Methylobacillus flagellatus KT: one gene and its partner. The protein of the gene in region 1 interacts with the protein of each later gene in a pairwise test. Links are inferred from orthologs where the notes say so. Each region holds a gene or a part of one and is shown in the gene's direction. Other genes may lie near its edges.

What was found. The genes of interacting proteins can lie anywhere in the genome.
Region 2: the proteins of ftsA (region 1) and MFLA_RS12710 interact in binary tests that used the Escherichia coli proteins (3 or more experiments, as listed by UniProt). The link is inferred for Methylobacillus flagellatus KT from one-to-one orthologs.

The regions. Positions count from the first base shown.
Region 1 is NC_007947.1:2,415,307-2,419,275, reverse strand. Bases 580-3,549 are described here. They hold ftsA (cell division protein FtsA), read left to right. Parts: upstream 580-1,430; coding sequence 1,431-2,669; downstream 2,670-3,549. Other genes in these bases: ftsZ (cell division protein FtsZ), read left to right, coding at 2,753-3,549; MFLA_RS11570 (cell division protein FtsQ/DivIB), read left to right, coding at 674-1,405; MFLA_RS11575 (D-alanine--D-alanine ligase), read left to right, coding at 580-684. Outside these bases: more of MFLA_RS11575, read left to right, coding at 1-579; more of ftsZ, read left to right, coding at 3,550-3,916. UniProt on the Escherichia coli protein: Essential cell division protein that assists in the assembly of the Z ring. May serve as the principal membrane anchor for the Z ring.
Region 2 is NC_007947.1:2,667,100-2,670,904, forward strand. The notes cover bases 669-3,639. They hold MFLA_RS12710 (rod shape-determining protein), read left to right. Parts: upstream 669-1,617; coding sequence 1,618-2,661; downstream 2,662-3,639. Other genes in these bases: gatA (Asp-tRNA(Asn)/Glu-tRNA(Gln) amidotransferase subunit GatA), read right to left, coding at 669-1,199; gatC (Asp-tRNA(Asn)/Glu-tRNA(Gln) amidotransferase subunit GatC), read right to left, coding at 1,209-1,496; mreC (rod shape-determining protein MreC), read left to right, coding at 2,782-3,639. Outside these bases: more of gatA, read right to left, coding at 1-668; more of mreC, read left to right, coding at 3,640-3,714; rod shape-determining protein MreD, read left to right, coding at 3,701-3,805. UniProt on the Escherichia coli protein: Forms membrane-associated dynamic filaments that are essential for cell shape determination. Acts by regulating cell wall synthesis and cell elongation, and thus cell shape.

The DNA.
Region 1 (3,969 bases):
GCATTGGAGCTCATGGGCATTCCCTATACCGGCAGTGGAGTGATGGCATCCAGCGTGGGGATGGACAAATGGCGAACCAAACTGCTCTGGCGTGCGGCTGGCGTGGTGACCCCGGATTTCGAACTGGTGACGGCAGATAGCAACTTTGACGCGATAGAACGCAAGCTTGGCCTGCCCTTGTTCGTAAAACCTGCCAATGAAGGTTCCAGCATTGGTATCAGCAAGGTGAAGGCCGCAGGCGGTCTCCAGGCAGCCTACGCGCTGGCGGCCAAGTCCGACCCACTGGTGATCGCTGAGCAGTTCGTCGGCGGTGGCGAGTATACGGTGGGCATACTCGGTGGGGCCGCCTTGCCGGTGATTCGCATCGTGCCTGCCAATGAGTTCTACGACTATGAGGCCAAGTACCTGCGCGACGACACACAATACCTTTGTCCATGTGGGTTGGATGCGTCGCTGGAGGAGCAGATCAAGGCTGAGGCTTTGCAGGCATTCCGCATCGTCGGCGGACGAGGTTGGGGGCGAGTGGATTTCCTCATGGATGAGGCCGGACGCCATTACTTCCTTGAAGTGAATACTTCACCCGGCATGACTGACCACAGCCTGGTGCCCATGGGGGCCAAGGCGGTCGGGCTTGGCTTTGACGAGCTGGTATTGAGCATATTGGAGCTTGCGCATGTGGGATAAGCCGCGGGTCCTCAACTGGATCGCGAACCTGCTCAATGCGCTGGCGGCAGTGATGTTCTTGTACGGGCTGGTGTATGTGGTGGTTCATCTGCCGATTTTCCCGCTAAGGGAAGTCCGGGTGAATGGCAAGCTGGAGCATGTCACACGCGAGCAGATCAAGCTGATTGCGGACCGGCATTTGCAGGGCAACTTCTTCACGGTCGACGTGGCGAAAGCGCGCGATGCTTTCCAGAAGCTGCCGTGGGCACGCAAGGTCAGCGTACGGAAACGCTGGCCCGACCGCCTGGAAGTCGTGATTGAGGAGCACCGGGAGCTGGCGCGCTGGGGCAATATCGCGCTGGTGAACAGTTACGGAGAGCTGTTCCATGCGGCCTCGGACAGCGACCTGCCCGTGTTTTACGGACCCGGAGACGGCGTGGCCGAGGTGGCAAAGCAATATGGTATCTACAGCCGGATACTGGCAGAGGGCACCGGCATGCATATTGTCCAGCTGGCGCTGACACCGCGGCGCGCCTGGCAGATCAGGACCAATACCGGCATGGTGGTCGAACTGGGGCGGGAGCAGATGGAAACACGATTGCAGAAATTTGCCAGCGTGTACAAACAGACATTAGGCGGGCTGAAAGTGGCGATCAGCTACGCCGATTTGCGCTATCCCAATGGCTTTGCCGTGCGCAAGCCCGAGGGGTTGACGCCAAAACGCAAGACAGGAGCAGCCTGAGAAACATGGAAAATTGGAGAAATAAATGAGCAGGGTCCGGGAAGATAAGAATCTGATCGTCGGGCTGGATATAGGCACCTCGAAGATCGTGGCGATCGTGGCCGAGTTGCAGGTAGACGGCAGCCTCAAGGTGATCGGCCTGGGCCAGAACACCTCGCGCGGCCTGAAGAAGGGCGTCGTGGTGAATATCGACTCCACGGTACAGGCCATACAGCGCGCGCTGGAGGAGGCCGAGCTCATGGCGGATTGCAAGATCAGCACCGTTTACACCGGCATTGCTGGCAGCCATATCAAGAGCCTCAACTCGCACGGCATGGTGAAGATCAAGGATGCCGAAGTAACGCAGATGGATGTGGACCGCGTGATCGAAACCGCACGTGCGATTGCCCTGCCGTCAGATCAGCAGATCCTGCATATCCTGACGCAAGAGTTCATTATTGATGGCCAGGAGGATGTGCGCGAACCCTTGGGCATGAGCGGCATGAAGCTTGAGGTCAAGGTGCATATCGTCACTGGCGCGGTTTCTGCCGCGCAAAACATCGTCAAGTGCATCAAGCGCTGCGGCCTGGAGGTCAGCGATCTCATTCTGCAGCCGCTGGCTTCCAGTCTCGCAGTATTGACTGAAGACGAAAAGGAGCTCGGCGTCTGCCTGGTGGATATAGGCGGCGGCACGACCGACATCGCCGTGTTCAAGCAGGGCGCGATCCGCCATACGGCCGTGGTGCCGATTGCTGGCGACCAGATCACCAACGATGTCGCAGTGGCATTCCGTACACCCACCCAATCGGCGGAAGAGATCAAGATCAAGCATGGCTGCGCCTTGCGCCAGCTGGCCGATGCCCGCGAAGTAGTGGAAGTGCCGGGTGTCGATGGCCGCGACCCGCGCCAGTTGTCAGTACAGACCCTGGCCGAGGTGATCGAGCCCCGCGTGGTCGAGCTGTACGAATTCGTGCTCGGCGAGCTGCGCCGTAGCGGCATGGAGGAAATGATCGCCTCCGGCATCGTGATTACTGGCGGCTCCTCTCTCATGAAGGGGATGGTGGAGCTGGGTGAAGAGATTTTCCACATGCCGGTTCGTCTTGGCATGCCGCGCAATGTGGGAGGTTTGTCCGAGGTGGTAGGCAATCCGCGTTATGCCACCGGGGTGGGACTGGTGCTGATGGGCCAGCAGCAAGTGGAACGTCAGCTTCAGGGACAGATGGAATCCAATTCCTTCAGCCAGGTATTGAGCCGGATGAAGAGTTGGTTTCAGGGTAATTTCTAGTAGTACATTGATTTTAAGCGATTGTTGGTAAGCAATAGTGCTTTTTTCGAGTTTAGGCAGACGTAACTTAGGAGGGATTTAACATGTTTGAGATTATGGACAGGGACTCACAAGAGGCCGTGATCAAAGTGATAGGCGTGGGTGGTTGCGGCGGCAACGCAGTGGCTCACATGATTGAAAAAGAGGTCGGCGGCGTGGAGTTCATTTGCGCCAATACCGACATGCAGGCACTGAAGAAGAGCCAAGCCAAGACCGTGTTGCAGATTGGCACTGACATCACCAAGGGCCTGGGTGCAGGTGCGCGTCCGGAGATCGGCCGCGAGGCCGCTTTGGAAGACCGCGATCGCATCGCTGAGGTGATCGATGGTGCAGACATGCTGTTCATCACCGCAGGCATGGGGGGAGGCACCGGCACCGGCGCAGCGCCCATCATCGCGGAAGTCGCCAAGGAAATGGGCATCCTCACCGTGGCGGTGGTGACCAAGCCGTTCGCTTTTGAAGGCAAACGTACCAAGGTCGCACAGGAGGGGCTGGAAGAACTTTCTAAGCATGTCGATTCTCTTATTATCATCCCGAATGAGAAGCTCATGCAGGTGCTGGGTGAAGACGTACCCTTCCTGGAGGCGTTCCAAGCGGCCAACGACGTATTGCACAATGCGGTATCCGGTATTGCCGAGATCATCAATTGCCCTGGCATGGTCAATGTCGACTTTGCCGACGTGCGTACCGTCATGTCCGAAATGGGCATGGCGATGATGGGTTCCGCGACTGCCACCGGCAGCGAGCGCGCCCGCATCGCAGCTGAACAGGCAGTGGCAAGCCCTCTGCTGGAAGACGTCAACCTCGCCAATGCGCGTGGCGTGCTGGTCAACATCACTGCAAGCACTTCCTTCAAGATGAAGGAGTACTATGACGTGATGAACACGATCAAGGAGTTCACGGCTGAGGATGCCACGGTGATCGTGGGCAATGTGTTCGATGAGTCTATCGGCGATGGCTTGCGTGTCACCATGGTAGCAACCGGGTTGAACGGTGTGGCGTCTCGTCGCCAGCAGAAGCCCGAATTGCGTGTGATGACGCAGGTGCGCGATGGTACCACCAACCAGCCGATGTATATGGGTGGTACGGATGATGACAGTCCTGCCGTATTCAGTTCGAATGGCCGTCGTGCGCAGGTTGAAGCCATGAAGATGTCGGGCGTGGAGGAATATGATATTCCTGCATTCCTGCGCAAGCAGGCTGACTGAAGCGGGCTTGCCCGACCAGGTCGGGTAGCGTTGCGTGCTACAATATGGCAATC
Region 2 (3,805 bases), 250 kb from region 1 along the record:
GTCGGGCCGAGGATGAGGTCGCACTGTTCGAATGCCTTGGCGAAATCCTCTGCGATCAGGCGGCGTATCTGCTGCGCCTTGAGGTAATAGGCATCGTAGTAACCAGCGCTTAACACATAGGTGCCAATCAGGATGCGGCGCTTGACTTCCTCGCCGAAACCTTCGGCACGGCTCTTGCAATACATGTCCATGAGGTCATCGTATTCGGCGGCGCGATGGCCGAAACGCACGCCGTCGTAGCGCGACAGGTTGCTGGAAGCTTCGGCAGGTGCGAGCACGTAATAGACGGGAATGGACAACATGGTGTTGGGCAGGGTGACCTCGACGATTTCCGCGCCCAGCTTGCGGTATTCGTCCACTGCCGCCTCTATCACTTTTGCCACACCGGCATCCAGGCCTTCGGCGAAATACTCCTTGGGCAAGCCGATCCTGATGCCTGCCAGCGATTTACCCAGCTCGCGGGTGTAGTCCTCCTTCTCGCGCTGCAGGCTGGTGGAATCCCGCTCATCGAAGCCGGTCATCACATTCATCATCAGCGCCATGTCCTCGGCAGAATGCGCCATGGGTCCAGCCTGGTCCAGGCTGGAGGCAAACGCGATCATGCCGTAACGGGAAGCCAGACCGTAAGTGGGTTTAAGGCCTGACAGGCCACATAGCGAGGCTGGCTGGCGAATCGAGCCGCCGGTATCGGTGCCAGTGGCCGCGGCACAAAGGCGAGCCGCCACAGCAGCCGCGCTGCCGCCCGAACTGCCGCCGGGAACACGGCTGCGGTCCCAAGGATTCTGCACCTTGCCGAAATAGGAAGTCTCGTTGGAGGAGCCCATCGCGAACTCATCCATATTGGTCTTGCCCAGATTGACGGCGCCGGCAGCATTGAAGCGCTCGATGATGCCTGCATCATAAGGGGCAATGAAGTTTTCCAGCATCCTGGAGCCGCAAGTGGTCCGCCAGCCCTTGGCACAGAAAATGTCCTTTTGCGCAATTGGGATGCCCGTGAGCGGTCCCGCGTCGCCATTGGCGATACGCTGGTCGGCCGCCTGGGCCTGGGCCAGGCTCAGCTCCGGGTTAACGGTGATATAGGCATTGATCTCCGGGTTCAGCTGGGCAATGCGGTTGAGATACTCCTGCGTCAATTCGACGCTAGATATCTCCTTGCTGGCCAACATGTCGGCCAGTTGTTTCAAACTATGATTGATCATGACAGGGACTTATTCGATGACTTTGGGTACGAGGTAGAGACCGTTCTCAACGGCCGGTGCGATGGATTGCAGCAAGTCGCGCTGGTTGCTTTCGGTCACCACATCCTCTCGCAGGCGCTGCGTCACGTCCTGGGAATGCGACATGGGCACGATCCCACTGGTGTCTACGGCCTGCATTTCCTCGATCAGGCCGAGAATTCCGGAAAGCTTGACCAGGGTCGCTTCGGCCTCTTCCTCGCTGACAGCGATCCGTGCAAGGTGCGCAATCCTTTTGACGTCATGTGTGTTGAGTGACATTTATCCAATCCAAATCTTAAATTTCCGGGAGATATCAGGTATTATACCTTGATTTTACGCACATCTTCAGCCGCAACAACATGGCCTGCACGGCCTGCGGCAGCTCGCCAGGATACAAATAATGTTCGGTCTTTTAAACAGCTACTTTTCCAACGATCTCGCCATTGACCTTGGCACAGCAAACACCCTGATTTACGTACGTGGCAAGGGTATCGTCCTTGACGAGCCATCCGTGGTGGCAATCCGCCAGGAAGGCGGCCCCACAGGCAAGAAGACCTTGCTGGCCGTAGGCCTGGAGGCCAAGCGCATGCTGGGCCGCGCGCCAGCCAACATCACCGCGATCCGCCCGATGAAGGATGGCGTGATTGCCGATTTCACCATCACCGAGCAGATGCTCAAGTACTTCATCCGCAAGATCCACGAATCCCGCCTGTTCAGCCCCAATCCCCGCATCATTATCTGTGTACCCGTCGGCTCCACGCAGGTGGAGCGCCGCGCGATCAAGGAATCCGCGGAAATGGCCGGCGCACGGCAGGTCTACCTGATCGAGGAACCGATGGCCGCAGCAATCGGCGCCAATATGCCGGTCGCGGAAGCGACGGGATCCATGGTGGTGGATATCGGCGGCGGTACCACCGAAGTCGGAGTGATTTCGCTGGGCGGCATTGTCTATGCAAAATCGGAGCGTGTCGGCGGCGACAAGTTCGATCAGGCCATCATCGACTACATCCGCCGCAACTACGGCATGCAGATTTCCGAACCGACCGCAGAATTGATCAAGAAGCAGATCGGCTCCGCATTCCCGGGTTCCGAAGTGCTGGAGCTCGAAGTCACCGGCCGCAATCTGGCCGAAGGCTTGCCGCGCAAATTCACCATTTCCAGCAATGAAATCCTGGAAGCGCTGACTGAACCACTCAACTCCATCGTCGGCGCAGTGAAATCCGCCTTGGAGCAAACCCCTCCCGAGCTCGGTGCCGACATCGCCGAAAAAGGCATGGTATTAACCGGCGGCGGCGCATTGCTGCGCGACCTGGACCGCCTGCTGCTGGAAGAAACCGGCCTGCCGGTGATCGTGGCAGAGGACCCGCTGAGCTGTGTCGCCCGCGGCTGCGGCAGGGCATTGGAAGAAATGGACAAGCTGGGCAATGTATTCGCCTACGAATAAATTGCGTTATCATGCGTACGGAATCAGGCCATATCACAATGGCCTGTTTTTTATTACCCGGCGCCCTGCAGGCTCCGCCATACCCTAGCAAACTAGACCAGACAACTACTTACATATCTCATGCCACGCGCCTTAGAACACCAACACCACACTGGCTTCTTTGTTCGCGGCCCGAGCCCCATCGCACGCCTGCTGTTTTTTTCCGTGCTATCTTTGGCGCTGATTGTCACGGATGCACGGCTCAACTACCTTATCGAAGTGCGCCAGGGATTCATTGCCCTGCTTCACCCCCTGCAGATCATTGCCAATGCCCCGCTCAGCCTGGTTGAAGACGTAGGGGCATACCTGCATACCCAGACTACCCTGGCGGAAGAGAACACCCGCCTGCGGCACCAGGCCCTGATGCATGCGGAAGAGCTGCAGCGCTTCCAGGCGCTGATGGCTGAGAATGAGCGACTACGCAGCTTGCTGGGCGCAGCCCAGGTATCCAGCCAGCCGGCAAGGCTTGCCGAGATATTGCATATGGGGCGCGACCCGTTCAGCCACAAGGTGGTCGTCAACCTCGGCTCAAGGCAGAACATCGTTCCGGGCCAGGCGGCAATTGATGAGCACGGGGTGATCGGCCAGGTCACGCGCGTTTATCCTTTCAGCAGCGAAGTGACGCTGATTACCGACAAAGAGCTCTCCATCCCTGTACAGATCGAACGGAACGGTTTGCGGGCCATCGCGTTCGGGCAAGGACGCAATGCGACATTGGAATTGCCCTCCCTGCCTGCGAACGTTGATATCCAGGTAGGTGACAAACTGGTGACTTCCGGCATCGATGGTATCTACCCGCCAGGCCTGGCTGTCGCCGAAATCATCCGCGTAGAGGCCGACGGCGACTCGCCCTTTGCCCATATCATCGGCAAACCCATCGCCGGTATCGATCGTCACAGGCAACTCCTTCTGGTCAGCATTCCCCAGGTTGAGCGCCCGGCAGACAGCAGCGCTGTGAAAACCAACTCCGCCACTCAAAAAACCACCCCGACCAAGCGCCATGTCCGCAACTAGCCTGAAACCCGTATACCTGTCGTTACTGGTGGCATTGCTCATGCAAATCCTGCCATGGTCAGGCAGCCTGCTGACAATACGCCCAGAATTT